DNA from 3 places in the Kitasatospora sp. NBC_00070 genome. Region 3 is predicted to be linked to each of the others. Evidence: riboswitches for the same ligand, from Rfam matches in the RefSeq annotation. Region 3 holds a riboswitch; each other region holds the start of a gene.

Region 1 (4,604 bases), 2.0 Mb from region 3:
CGGCGAAGACCTCCAGGTACTCCAGCTCCTGCTTCGCCTCCAGGCCCTTGTCCCGGAGCTGGACGATGTCCACCCCGTTGGCCAGCACGGCGTCCAGGAACTCCGGCAGGTCGCCCTGCTCGCGGCGGGCGTCGGTGCACAGGTACAGCCGGGCATCGGCCAGCCGCGTGCGGGCGTCCGTCATCAGATCAGCTCCGCCTGGGCGCGGCGCTTGACCTCGGTGCCGCGGTTCTCCACCAGGGCCTCGATCGGGCTGCCGGGCAGCGAGGGCTGCTCGGTGAACAGCCAGTCGATGATCTCGGCGTCGGTGAACTTGGCGTCCCGCAGCAGCGTCAGCGTGCCGGAGAGGTGCTTGACCAGGCCCGGGCCGTCGATGAAGGCGGCGGGCACCTGGAGGGACTTGTTCGGACCGCGGCGGACCGCGATCAGCTTTCCGGACTTCACCATGTCCCGGACCTCGGTGACGGGGACACCCCACTGCTCACTGATGTCGGGCAGGTACATCCACGCGGGGACCAGGGCTTCGATCTTCTCTGACGTCATCTCGCTCACGGCACCAGAATCTCACAGCGGATTCGGGCCGACCGCCGCCTTCAACTGCACCGACGGGTCGGCGGCCGCCACCGGGTCCAGTAGGACCCCGCGTTCGATCAGCTTCCGCGCCTGGTTGACGTCGCGCGGCCGGTCCACCGAGAGCAGCCCGGTCAGCCGCCCGTCCCGGAGCCAGAGCACCGTCCAGGCCGGGTCCTCGGCCGAGCCGCGCCAGAGCATCCGGTCGCCGGGCGCGTGCCGCCCGGCGTACTGCACCATCCGTCCGAACTGCTCCGACCAGAAGTACGGCACCGGGTCGTACGGCGTGCCCGCCCCGAGCACCGAGGCGGCCACCGCCCGGCCGGACTGCAGCGCGTGGTCCCAGTGCTGGACGTTCACCCGGGTGCCCAGCCGGGCGGACGGGTACGCGACGCAGTCGCCGGCCGCCCAGACCCCGGGCAGCGACGTGCGCAGCCGATCGTCCGTCAGGATCGCCCCGGCCCGGTCCAGCTCCACCGGCGAACCGGCCAGCCAGCCGGTGGCGGGGCGGGCGCCGATACCGACCACCACCTCGTCGGCGGCCAGCTCGGTGCCGTCGGCCAGCAGCACCGCGCCCGGCTCGACCGCCGCCACCCCGACCCCGCAGCGCAGTTCGACCCCGGCGTCCGCGTACCACTGCGTCATCAGGCCGCCGAGCTCGGCGGGCAGCGCCCCGGCCAGCGGCGTCGCGGCGGCCTCGACCACCGTCACCTCGCAGCCGAGCTGCCGGGCCACCGTGGCGGTCTCGGCGCCGATCCAGCCCGCGCCGACCAGCACCAGGTGCCGCCCCGGCCGCAGGCCCGCCCGCAGCGTCAGTGCGTCGTCCAGGGTGCGCAGGGTCCGGGCGCCGGGGAGGGTGACCGGCTTGGCACCGGTCGCGATCACCAGGGCGTCGTACCGCAGCGAGCCCCGGTCGGTGTGCAGCAGGCCGGGCTCCAGGCCGGTCGCGCGGTGGCCCGGCAGCAGGTCGACACCGGTCCAGTCGACGTCCAGCACGGTGCTGTCGCGCTGCCCGAGCAGCACGTCCTTGGAGAGCGGCGGCCGGTCGTACGGCAGCTCCCGTTCCGCGCCGAGCAGGGTGACGGGCCCGGCCCAGCCCCCCTGCCGCAGGGCCAGCGCGCTCTGCGCTCCCGCCATGCCGCTGCCGACCACGACCACCTGTCCACCCGTCAGCTCTGCCACGTCGGTCACCCTACCCACCACAGTCGTCCGCCCGTCGAACAGTGGCCGCCGGGCTGCCCGGGGCCGGGGATATGGTGGGTGGCGTTACACGGGAGCCCGGTGCACCGGGCTGAGAGGCGGGCTGCTGCGGCCTGCGACCGTCCGAACCTGATCCGGGTCATTCCGGCGAAGGGAGAGCGAAGTACTGTGACACGCACCGAGAGCGACGTGCTGGTCATCGGCGGCGGCATCATCGGCCTGGCGGTCGCCTGGCGGACCGCGCAGCGCGGACTCCGGGTCACCGTGGTCGACCCGGAGCACGGGCGGGGCGCGGCCCAGGTCGCGGCCGGCATGCTGGCCCCGGTCACCGAGCTGCAGTACGGCGAGGAGCCGCTGCTCCGGCTGGGGATGGCCTCCAACGACCGCTACCGCGACTTCGTCGCCGAGCTGGCCGACCTGACCGAGCTGGACACCGGCTACCGCGAGACCGGCACGCTGGCCGTCGCGCTGGACTCCGACGACCGGGCCGAGCTGCGCGAGCTGCACGCGTTCCAGCAGCGGCTGGGCCTGGAGTCGCACTGGCTGACCGGCCGGGAGTGCCGGCGGCTCGAACCGATGCTGGCCCCGGGTGTCCGGGGCGGCCTGCACGTGACCGGCGACCACCAGGTGGACGGCCGACGGCTGGCCGCCGCCCTGGTGCTGGCCTGCGAACGCTCCGGCGTCACGCTGCAGCGGGCCTCGGTCACCGGGCTACTGGTCAAGGAGGACCGGGCCACCGGCGTCCGGCTGAGCACCGGCGGCGAGCTGACGGCCGCTCAGCTGGTGCTGGCGGCGGGCCCGCAGAGCCACCTGCTGCCCGGACTGCCCGCCGGGGTGCTGCCGCCGGTGCGTCCGGTGAAGGGGCAGGTGCTGCGGCTGCGGATCCCGGAGCGGTACGCGCCGTTCCTGTCCCGCAACGTCCGGGCCGTGGTGCGCGGGCAGCACATCTACCTGGTGCCGCGGGCCGACGGCGAGCTGGTGATCGGCGCGACCAGCGAGGAGCAGGGGTACGACACCACCGTCACGGCGGGCGGTGTCTACGAGCTGCTCCGGGACGCGCACGAGCTGGTCCCCGGGCTGACCGAGCTGCCGCTGGTGGAGACCGGCGCGGGCCTGCGGCCCGGGTCGCCGGACAACGCCCCGCTGCTCGGCCCGACCGCGCTGCCCGGCCTGGTCGCCGCCACCGGCCACTACCGCAACGGCGTGCTGCTCACCCCGGTGACCGCCGACCTGATCGCCGAACACCTGGCCACCGGTGCCGTCCCGGCGCTGGCCGCCCCCTTCTCCCCCAGCCGCTTCACCCCGAAGGCCGCCGCATGAACGACTTGACCGAGCTGACCCTGACCGTCAACGGCACCCCCCGCCAGGTGCCGCCGAGCACCACCCTGGCCGAGCTGGTCGCCACCCTGAGCACCGCCCCGACCGGCGTGGCCGCCGCGCTGAACGAGGCCGTGGTGCCGCGCTCCGTCTGGGCGACCACCGCACTCGACGCCGGCGACCGGGTCGAGATCCTCACCGCAGTCCAGGGAGGCTGACCGCCATGGCCGACGACACCCTCACCATCGCCGGGGTCACCTTCAACTCCCGTCTGATCATGGGCACCGGCGGTGCCCCCAGCCTGGAGGTGCTGGAGCAGGCGCTCCGGGTCTCCGGCACCGAGCTGACCACCGTCGCGATGCGCCGGGTCGACCCGGGCACCCAGGGCTCGGTGCTGGACGTGCTGACCCGCAACAACATCCGGGTGCTGCCCAACACGGCCGGCTGCTACACCGCAGGGGAGGCCGTGCTGACCGCCCGGCTGGCCCGCGAGGCGCTCGGCACCGACTGGGTGAAGCTGGAGGTGATCGCCGACGAGCGGACCCTGCTGCCCGACCCGATCGAGCTGCTGGACGCCGCCGAGACGCTGGTCGACGACGGCTTCACGGTGCTCCCGTACACCAACGACGACCCGGTGCTGGCCCGCAAGCTGGAGGACGTCGGCTGCGCCGCGATCATGCCGCTCGGCTCGCCGATCGGCTCCGGCCTGGGCATCCGCAACCCGCACAACTTCCAGCTGATCGTGGCGGCCGCGGGCGTCCCGGTGATCCTGGACGCGGGCGCGGGCACCGCCTCGGACGTGGCGCTGGCGATGGAGCTGGGCTGCTCGGCGGTGATGCTGGCGTCCGCCGTCACCCGGGCCCAGGAGCCGGTGCTGATGGCCGACGCGATGCGCCGCGCCACCGAGGCGGGCCGGCTCGCCTTCCGGGCCGGCCGCATCCCGCGCCGCTTCCACGCCGAGGCCTCCTCCGCGATGGCGGGCCGCGCCGACCTCGACACCCGCGAACGGCCCGCGTTCTGACGGCGGGGCACCTAGTGCCGTGCCCGGCAAGGGTTACCCCGTCGCGTGGTTCGGTGCGTGCTCTCGGCGTGCCGGGCGGAGGCCACGCGTAGCGGACCTACTCCGGCCTTCGCCCGGTGCGGCGAAAGTGCGTGCCGGGCGGCGTGACGGGGTGAACCTTGCCGGGCGCGGCACTAGCATCGGCCGGGTGGTCCTCCCCGAGTCCGGAACCGAGCCCGACGGGGCGCAGGTGGTCCGGCTGCTCAGTTACAACGTCCGTTCGTTGCGGGACGACCGCGAGGCGCTGGTCCGGGTGATCCGGGCCTGCCGCCCCGACCTGGTCTGCATCCAGGAGTCGCCCCGGTACTGGCGGCCCGAGGGGCAGGCCGCCTGGCTGGCCCGGCGGACCGGCACGGTGGTGCTCTCCGGCGGCGGCCGGGCCGCCGCCGGGCCGCTGCTGCTCGGGCGGCTGGCGGTGGAGGTGCTGGCGGTCCGGGACCGGCTGCTGCCGAAGACC
Region 2 (4,604 bases), 130 kb from region 3:
GGGCCCGTTCGCCTGGCCGACCATGGGTCTGGCCTCCGCCGCCCTCGCGATGCGGACCATGCGGCTGACGGTCTGGCCGGTGGTCGACGACGACGGCTACCTGCTCGGCGTGATCACCTCGGACCGGGTCGGCGACCTGCTGGCCCTCGCCTGACCCGGCCGGAAGGTCTCGATTTCCCAACGGGTGAGGGATCTGTGCCGGAACGGTGAACAACGCGCCCGTCCTCTGGTTGACTCCCGGGTCTGCCCACCCGAGACGGATCGGAGCACCTCACCGTCATGCCCTCGTCCATACCCGTCGGCCGCCGGCGGCTGGCTGCCGCCGCGGGCTTCGTCCTCGCGATCGGCTTCTCGCTGACCGGCTGCGGGTCGGCGGCCACCGACACCGGTGTCCCGGCCCGCACCGTGGTCTCCAGCCCGGCCGCCGCGACCACCCCCGCCGCACCCGTCGTCGTTCCGACCCCGGCCCCCACCCCGACGGCCGACGCCACCACCCCGCCGCCCGCACCCCCCGCACCGGCGGCGACCACCCCGGCCACCAAGGCCCCCGCACCCCCGGCCACCCCCAAACCCGCCGAGCCCCGCCACACCACCAGCGCCCCGAGCGCCCCCGCCCCCACCACCGCGGCGGCGGCCGGCCCCTGCGAGATCGTCTCCAACGCGGGCAACTGCTACAAAGCCGGCCAGTTCTGCCGGGACGCCGACCTCGGCCGGAGCACCCACGACGCCACCGGCCGCCTGCTCACCTGCCGCATGGTCAGCGGCAAACCGCACTGGCAGGCCTGAGCGGACGAAGCGCTGCTCCGGGTTCTCGTTGCCCCCGGAGCGGCGCGGCCCGGTGGCGACGGGACGTCAGCCGAGACCCGGGTCCTGCCACGACCGGGGCCAACGCCCCGACGGCCGAGGGGGACCCGCGATCCCGAGATCGCGCCGCGCACTGGCGTAGAACGCGTCCCGTGCCTGGCTGATCCGCTCTTCCGCCCGTGACCAGCCGGCGGGATCCACCCGCTGCCCCCGCGCGTACAACTCGAGGTTCCCCACTGCTTCGTGCCAGGTACGGGCTGCTCCGATGGTCCCGGCATCCCCCACCAGCAGGACCTCCCCGGCTCTCGTCGGTGTGACTGTCGGAGCTGCCGGCTCGTACAGCTGATCCTCCAACGCCAGCTGTCCCCCTTCGTGGCAACAGCCGTGCGGACAACGGTGCAGCGCTGCCCCGGGGGATCCCCTCCTCCCCCCGGGGCAGCGCGGTCTGGGTGGTGGGCGGTCAGTCGGTGAGGGGGAGGTAGACCCGGTTGCCGGCGGCGGCGAACTCTTCGGACTTGGCCTGCATGCCGGCCAGGGCGTCGGCGTCGAAGGCGGTGCTGACGGCGGTGGAGCCGTCGCCGTGTTCGTCGCGGATCTTCTGACTGATCTTCATCGAGCAGAACTTCGGGCCGCACATGGAGCAGAAGTGCGCGGTCTTGGCGGGCTCGGCGGGGAGCGTCTCGTCGTGGAAGGCGCGGGCCGTCTCCGGGTCGAGGGCCAGGTTGAACTGGTCCTCCCAGCGGAACTCGAACCGGGCGTCGGAGAGCGCGTCGTCCCAGTCCGAGGCGCCGGGGTGGCCCTTGGCCAGGTCGGCGGCGTGGGCGGCGATCTTGTAGGTGATCACGCCGGTCTTGACGTCGTCCCGGTTGGGCAGGCCCAGGTGCTCCTTGGGGGTGACGTAGCAGAGCATCGCGGTGCCCCACCAGGCGATCATCGCGGCGCCGATGCCCGAGGTGATGTGGTCGTAGCCGGGCGCGACGTCGGTGGTGAGCGGGCCGAGGGTGTAGAACGGCGCCTCGTCGCAGATCTCCTTCTGGAGATCCATGTTCTCCTTGATCTTGTTCATCGCGACGTGGCCGGGGCCCTCGATCATCACCTGGACATCGCGCGCCCGGGCGATCCGGCCGAGCTCGCCGAGCGTCCTCAGCTCGGCGAACTGCGCCTCGTCGTTGGCGTCCGCGGTCGAGCCGGGGCGCAGGCCGTCACCGAGCGAGAAGGTGACGTCGTAGGCCGCGAGGATGTCGCAGAGTTCCTCGAAGTTGGTGTAGAGGAAGTTCTCCTGATGGTGCGCCAGGCACCAGGCCGCCATGATCGAGCCGCCGCGCGAGACGATGCCGGTCTTCCGGCGCGCGGTCATCGGGACGTACCGCAGCAGCACGCCGGCGTGCACGGTCATGTAGTCGACGCCCTGCTCGCACTGCTCGATGATCGTGTCGCGGTAGACCTCCCAGCTCAGCTCCTCGGCCTTGCCGTCCACCTTCTCCAGCGCCTGGTAGAGCGGCACGGTGCCGATCGGCACCGGGGAGTTGCGCAGGATCCACTCGCGGGTGGTGTGGATGTTGCGGCCGGTGGAGAGGTCCATCACGGTGTCGGCGCCCCAGCGGGTCGCCCAGGTCATCTTCTCCACCTCCTCCTCGATCGAGGAGGTGACGGCGGAGTTGCCGATGTTGGCGTTGATCTTCACCAGGAAGTTGGTGCCGATGACGGCCGGCTCGACCTCGGGGTGGTTCACGTTCAGCGGGATGACGGCCCGGCCGATCGCCACCTCGTTGCGGACGAACTCGGCGTCCAGGCCCTCCCGGAGGGCGATGAACTCCATCTCCGGCGTGACGATCCCGCGCTTCGCGTAGGCGAGCTGGGTCACCGGCACTCCGTCACGTCCGCGCAGCGGGCGGCGCGGACGGCCGGGGAAGACCGCGTCCAGGTTGCGCAGGTTCCCGCCGCGCGGCGAGGTGTGCTTGATCCCGTCGTCCTCGGGCCGGGCCTCCCGGCCGTCGTACTCCTCGACGTCCCCGCGCTGGCGGATCCACGGGTCGCGCAGCGCGGGCAGCCCGCGCCGGACGTCGGGCTGGTAGGTCGGGTCGGTGTACGGGCCCGAAGTGTCGTACAGCGGAACGGACTTGCCGTTGGTCAGCTGCACCTCGCGGTACGGCACCCGGAGGTCGGGCCGGGATCCCTCGCGGTACGCCTTGCGCCAGGCGGGGGTCGGGTAACCGGTGGTCGCGCTGGTCACGCCGCTCGGGGCAGACTTCTGCTGTGCGTCGAACGTGGTCATGAGACCTCTATCTCCCTACGCCGGCATTACCCGGTCAGGTTCCTGCGGTCGGCGCAGCGGCCGGCACGTGACGTGCCGTTCAGCGCCCTCTCAGCCCGGTGCTCCGAGCTCCCGTGTCCACAGGCGGAATTGCCTGCAACAAACGTTCAACACCGTAGCGGTCCGCCCCGGGCTGGTCCAGGGCGGCTCCCCCGCGACGCCCGGAACGCGGACGGGCCCGGCACCCCCGCGAGGGGTACCGTGCCCGGTGTCCGTGCGCCGCGGGTCAGCTCTTGGCTGCCTTCTTCACCAGGATCACCACACCGGCCGCGACGGCCACCAGGACCAGGGCCTTGATCAGGAAGGCGATCAGCGAGGTGACCGCGCCGATCACGAACCAGACCAGGTTCCAGGCGAGGATCAGCACCACGATCGGGACGACGATGTTGCGCACCCACGAGGGCAGCGACTTCCAGAGCTCAGCCATGTCCGTTCCTTCTCTCCCCTCGGGCCGGTGACGGCTGTTCCGTCGCGTCCCGCTTGCTTCGATACTTCGACGGTACAGGGCACCGGTCCGGCTTCCGAGGGGTTCCAGCCCGGAGAGAACCCGGAGATCACCCCGAGACCGCGGGGAGGGTCGACCCGGGGTCGGGGGTGCCCGGACGGTCCGTCCGGCGGCTGGTCAGACCGGCCAGACCTCGCGCCGCCAGGCGGCGTCCCAGAACATCCACTCGTAGCGCGAGGTGGTGGTGAAGTGCTCGATCACCCGGCGGCGTTCGGCCGGGGCGAGCTGCTCGCCGAGCCGGTCGGTCAGTGCCAGCACCCGGCGCACCACGGCCTGGAAGGTCTCGTCCCCGTAGGTGGCGATCCACTTGGCGTACAGCGGGTCGGGCGAGGACCGGGTGAGCAACTGCTCGCCGACCCGGGCGTAGATCCAGTAGCACGGCAGCACCGCGCCGACGGCCTCGGCGAACGAGCCGCCGTAGACGGTGGCCAGCAGGTAGCTGGTGTAGGCCCGGGTGGTGGGCAGCACCGGTTCGGCGGCGGCCTGTTCGGCGGTCTCGCCGAAGGCGCCGAGGAACTCGGCGTGCATCCCCTGCTCGGCGGCCAGCGCGCCGACCGCGTCGTCGGCGAAGGCCCGGACGTCCTGCTCGTCGGGCGCCTTCGCCGCGCAGACGGCGAGCGCGCGGGCGTAGTCGCGCAGGTAGTGCGAGTCCTGCACCACGAAGTGCCGGAAGGCGTCCGCCGGCAGGGTGCCGTCGGTCAGTCCGCCGATGAAGGGGTGCGCCAGGATCTCGGCGTAGATCGGCTCGATGGCCGACCACAGCTCGTCGGTGAAGGTCACGGGATTCTCCTCGGTTGGTCGGCCCAGCCGAACCCTAACCGGCGGTGGGGATCAGTCCTCCGGCGGGGAGAACACCACCAACACCCGGAGCTCCTCGGTGATGTGGTGGAACCGGTGCGGCACGCCCGCCGGTACGTAGACCACGCTGCCCCGGCCGACCGTGGTGGTCTCGGCGCCGACGGTCAGTTCGGCCCGGCCGCT
Region 3 (4,604 bases):
CAGCTGCCAACGGACCGTCACCCCGCCGGGCTCACCGTCCTCGCCGGACCGCACGCCGACCAGGACGGGGGCCGGCACCGGTGCCGGCGCGTCGTCCTTCAGGTCGGCCAGCCGACCCAGCGGCCGGGCGTACCGGCAGGAGTTGCTGAGCAACTCGGACAGGATCAGGACCGCGTCGTCGATCACCGTGTCGGCGACCTCGTGGTCGCCGAGATCACGGCGCAGTCGGCGTCGTGCCGCTCCGACCCCGGCGGGCCCGTGCGGCACCGCCATGGTCGATGAAGTCGGCACCTCTTGTGCCATCATCAACGCCACCCCCGGACCTCCTTCAGCATTCGCCGAGGGATGGATGCCCCTTGGTAATGGGTCGGAAACGGGCATCCGGCGATCGCGGCGGGACATTAACGGGCACCGCAACTCACCGTACGCAAATGGTGATTAGCTGCTCACAGACCGTTGTCCAAACGGCCGGAATTGGCCACTCCCGGTACTTCACGCCGGAGTTCGCGCCAGTTCGCGCCCCTCGCGCGGGGCGTTTATCGGCCGAGTTGGTCGAGCACGGCGCGCGGCCGATTGGTGATGATCGCGGTCACCCCGAGTTCCAGGCAGAGTTCGACATCGGCGGCCTCGTCCACCGTCCAGACGTGCACCGAGTGCCCCGCCCGGCGCAGCGCGCGCACCAGCCCGGGATTGGACCGGACCAGGTCAATGCCGGGCCCGGCGATCCGGGCGCCGCCGGGCAGCGCCTTGGTCCGGCCGAGCACCGGGAGCCTGCGGTCGAACAGGTAGACGGTCGGAACGGCGGGCGCGGCCCGGCGGATCCGGTGCAGCGAGAGCTCGGAGAAGCTCATCACCCGCACCGTGGACCCCTCCGGGCTGTCCGGAAGCAGTCCGTACCGGGTGAGCAATCGGAGCAACTCGGCCTCGGTGCGCCCCGCGAACCGGGTCGGGTGCTTGGTCTCGATGGCCAGCTCCACCCGCCGCCCGGCGTCCGCGACCAGTTCGAGCAACTGGGCCAGCGTCAGGACGGGGCTGGGTTCGGGAGCCGCCGGGGCCTTCCAGGAGCCGAAGTCGAGCTCGTTCAGCTGAGCCAGCGTCAGGGCGGAGACCGCGCCCCGGCCGTCCGAGGTCCGGTGGACCGTCCGGTCGTGCACGCAGACCAGCTGCCCGTCGGCGGTCAGCCGGATGTCGGCCTCCAGGCCGTCGGCGCCCTCCGCGACGGCGAGCGCGTAGGCCGCCAGGGTGTGCTCGGCGCGGGCGGCCGAGGAGCCGCGGTGCGCGATCACCTTCACGGCGCCGCAGTCGGTGGCGTCCTGGCTGGTCAACGGCTGGTTCCGGGTATCCACACCGGTAACCCTACGAGCAGCCGGACGACCGGCGGCCGCCGCCACGGGAAACTCCGGGTGAAGTTCCCGGGGCGGCGGCCGGTCGGTGTTACTTCCGCCGGGTCACCGCGAGGGTGGCCAGCGCCGCGACCAGGAAGCTGAGCACCGAGGCCGAGGTCCAGGGCTGCGCCTCGAAACCGGTCGCCGACTGCAGGTCGTGCCAGCGGTCGCTCCAGCCGTCGATCGCGGTCGGGGCGATGAACTGGTAGGTCGCGAAGCCGAGCGCCCACGGCAGCAGCATCAGCCAGCGGGCCGGGGCGTCCTCGGCCAGGTTCCAGCCGCGCCGGCCCGAGCCGAGGAAGTAGTCGGCCGCCAGCACCGCGAACATCGGCACGAAGACCGAGCCGATCAGGCCGAGGAAGGCGTAGTACGAGGCGGTGAACTCGTCGGTGAGCAGCGCCAGTACGGTCACCAGCGCGCCGATCCCACCGGTCAGCAGCCGGCGGTCGACCTTCGGCAGCAGGTTCTGGATCGACATCGCGGTCGAGTACACGTTGGCGAAGGACTGGTCGGTCTCCCGGACCACCAGCACCAGCAGGAAGGCCCAGCCCGCGGCCACCCCGGTGAAGGAGGAGAAGATCCGGCTCGGGTCGCCGTCGGACTGCAGCAGTGCCACCACGCCCAGCAGGTAGCACCAGACCTGGGCCAGCGTGTAGCCGGAGAAGGTGGCCCAGAACGCCGCACCGGCGGTGCGGGCGTGCCGGGTGTAGTCGGCGGCCAGCGGCACGAAGGAGATCGAGACCGCGATGATCGCGTCGGTCGCGGAGAGGAAGCCGGTCCAGTTGCCCGCACCGGGGTTCGGCACGCCTTGGCGGACCAGCTGGACGGTGAAGTAGACCATCGCGATGCCGACGGCGATCGTCACGTACTTGCGCAGCACCGCGATCGCGCCGAGCGGCCAGATGGTCAGCGCGGTGGTCAGCAGACCGGCCAGCACCACGAACAGCCAGCGCCAGCCCTGCGAGCCGGTCACCTCCTGGGCGCCCATCGCGATCACCAGCAGCTCGTACACGCCCCAGCCGATGCACTGGGCGATGTTCAGCACGGTCGGCACGTAGGACAGCCGGGTGCCGAACAGGCCGCGCAGCACCGTCATCGCGGGCGCGCCGGTCCGGGCGCCGATCAGGGCGGTCACCCCGAGCATCGCGGTGCCGATCACGGTGCCCACCACGGTGGCGGTGATCGCGGCGACCAGCGAGAGCTCGGAGCCCTTGGCACCGATCACGGTGGCCGCGCTGGTGAAGCCGATCAGGCTGACCCCGAGGTTGGCCCAGAGCGAGAACAGCGCCCGGAAGTCGAGGGTGCGAGGAGGTGCGGTGTCCAGGACGAGCGGCGCCTCGGCGCGCGCGGACGGTTCCTGGACAGGGGCAGGCGAAACAGCCGTCATGGCCGATGCTCCCTACGCCGGCATTACCCGGACAGGTTCGAGCGGTCTGCGCTCCCTCGCCGTAGTGCCAGCACCTGCATGGCGTACGGTCGTTCCGCGCACTCTCAGCCTGGACGGTCCAAGCTCCCGCGTGTCAGTTTGGAGCGCCAGGCTAGCGGCCGGGCGGCCGAACACCAAGGCGAGCGGGTGGCCGTCCGGATCGCGGGACGAAGCGGACCCCCGGGGATCGTGTCGGGAACGGGTAAGGATTCTTAAGAGTTCTTCACCGGGCCCCATACGACAACCGAATCACGCATACGAAAAACTGTGGACCAAGGTTCTGTCAGCTATGGAGGTCGTCCGTGAGCACCGAGCACGCGAGTGGGTCCACCGGGCCCGAGGAGGAGCGCACCTCCACGGGCCAGGGGGTGGTGAGTCCGGCTGAGAGCGTGTCGGCCGATGCCCCCGCTGCTCCTGCCGTCCCGGCGGCGGCCCCGCCGGCCGCCGAGCCGACGCCGACGGTCGCCTTCGGCAAGGTGACCCCGCCGCCGGCCCCGGCCGCCCCGTCCTACCTCGACGCACCGCCGCCGGTGCTGCCGCCCGCGCCGCCGGTGGCCGCGGCGCCGTCCTACCTGGACGCGCCGCCGCCGCCCGCGCCCGCGCCTGCCGCCTACCCGGACGTGCCGCCGCCGGCTCAGGCCGGGAACCCGTACGCCACGCCGGTGGCTCCGGCCGCGCCGGCCGTGCCTGCCGCCGAGCTGCCGCCGGTGCAGTCGGGCCCGCCGACCCACCAGGCCGCCGAGCCGCCGCACCACCCGTTCGGCGCCGGCACCCCGCTGGGCAGCTGGGGCACCCCGCCCGGCGGCCTCGACGGTCCGGGCGGCCCCGGCCTGCCGGGCCAGCCGTTCGGCCCGGGTGCCGTCCCGGCCCCCCGCCGCAAGCGCGGCGGGCTGATCGCGCTGGTCGCGGCCGTCGCCCTGCTGGCCGGTCTGGCCGGGGGCGCGATCGGCGCCGCGGTGAGCGACCGGGACGGCGGATCGAACTCCTCGTCAGGGCGCGGCAGCAGCACCACCGTCCAGGCCAGCGAGAACAAGCAGGCGATCAACCGCTCGCCCGAGTCCGTCGCGGGCATCGCCGGCAAGGCGCTGCCGAGCGTGGTCACCATCAAGGCGCAGGGCTCGCAGGAGTCCGGCACCGGCACCGGCTTCGTCTTCGACACCGAGGGCCACATCCTCACCAACAACCACGTGGTCGCCCCGGCGGCCAGCGGCGGCAAACTGACCGTCAAGTTCTCCGACGGCTCGTCCTACCCGGCCTCGGTGGTCGGCCGGGCACAGGGCTACGACGTGGCCGTGATCAAGCTGGACAGCCCGCCGAAGGACAAGCTGGTCCCGCTGCCGCTCGGTGACTCCGACAAGGTCGCGGTCGGCGACGCCACCGTTGCGATCGGCGCCCCGTACGGCCTGGAGGGCACCGTCACCACCGGCATCATCAGTGCCAAGGACCGTCCGGTGGCCTCCGGCGACGAGACCGGCGCCCAGTCCTCCTACATGAACGCCCTGCAGACCGACGCCTCGATCAACCCGGGCAACTCCGGTGGTCCGCTGCTGGACGCCGCAGGCGCCGTGATCGGCATCAACTCGGCGATCCAGTCCAACAGCAGCAGCAACGGCCGGGCCGGCTCGATCGGTCTCGGCTTCGCCATCCCGATCAACCAGGCCAAGCGGGTGGCGGGCGACCTGATCAAGACCGGCACGCCGGTCTACGCGATCCTCGGGGTGCTGCGCAACGACGACTACAAGGGCGACGGCGCGCAGATCCGCAGCTCCGCGGTCGGCGACAGCGCCGCCGTC

The links. A riboswitch is a leader RNA that binds a small molecule or an ion and turns the genes downstream of it on or off. The one in region 3 is predicted to bind thiamine pyrophosphate.
Region 1: it holds a riboswitch for thiamine pyrophosphate, as region 3 does, so the genes downstream of both, thiO (glycine oxidase ThiO) here and OHV05_RS17320 (purine-cytosine permease family protein) in region 3, are expected to answer to the same signal.
Region 2: it holds a riboswitch for thiamine pyrophosphate, as region 3 does, so the genes downstream of both, thiC (phosphomethylpyrimidine synthase ThiC) here and OHV05_RS17320 (purine-cytosine permease family protein) in region 3, are expected to answer to the same signal.

The regions. Positions count from the first base shown of each region.
Region 1 is NZ_CP108247.1:1,701,109-1,705,712, forward strand. Features, by position in the region: gene thiE (thiamine phosphate synthase) at 1-184, opposite strand, end outside; gene OHV05_RS07890 (Rv2175c family DNA-binding protein) at 184-543, opposite strand; gene OHV05_RS07895 (NAD(P)/FAD-dependent oxidoreductase) at 565-1,752, opposite strand; TPP riboswitch at 1,830-1,943, shown strand; gene thiO (glycine oxidase ThiO) at 1,939-3,090, shown strand; gene thiS (sulfur carrier protein ThiS) at 3,087-3,305, shown strand; gene OHV05_RS07910 (thiazole synthase) at 3,311-4,108, shown strand; gene OHV05_RS07915 (endonuclease/exonuclease/phosphatase family protein) at 4,296-4,604, shown strand, end outside.
Region 2 is NZ_CP108247.1:3,855,913-3,860,516, forward strand. Features, by position in the region: gene OHV05_RS17870 (CBS domain-containing protein) at 1-154, shown strand, start outside; gene OHV05_RS17875 (hypothetical protein) at 280-786, shown strand; gene thiC (phosphomethylpyrimidine synthase ThiC) at 1,265-3,079, opposite strand; TPP riboswitch at 3,075-3,204, opposite strand; gene OHV05_RS17885 (DUF5326 family protein) at 3,345-3,545, opposite strand; gene tenA (thiaminase II) at 3,741-4,403, opposite strand; gene OHV05_RS17895 (cupin domain-containing protein) at 4,455-4,604, opposite strand, start outside.
Region 3 is NZ_CP108247.1:3,729,977-3,734,580, reverse strand. Features, by position in the region: gene OHV05_RS17330 (ATP-binding protein) at 1-306, opposite strand, end outside; gene OHV05_RS17325 (glycerophosphodiester phosphodiesterase) at 537-1,346, opposite strand; gene OHV05_RS17320 (purine-cytosine permease family protein) at 1,435-2,772, opposite strand; TPP riboswitch at 2,765-2,912, opposite strand; gene OHV05_RS17315 (S1C family serine protease) at 3,114-4,604, shown strand, end outside.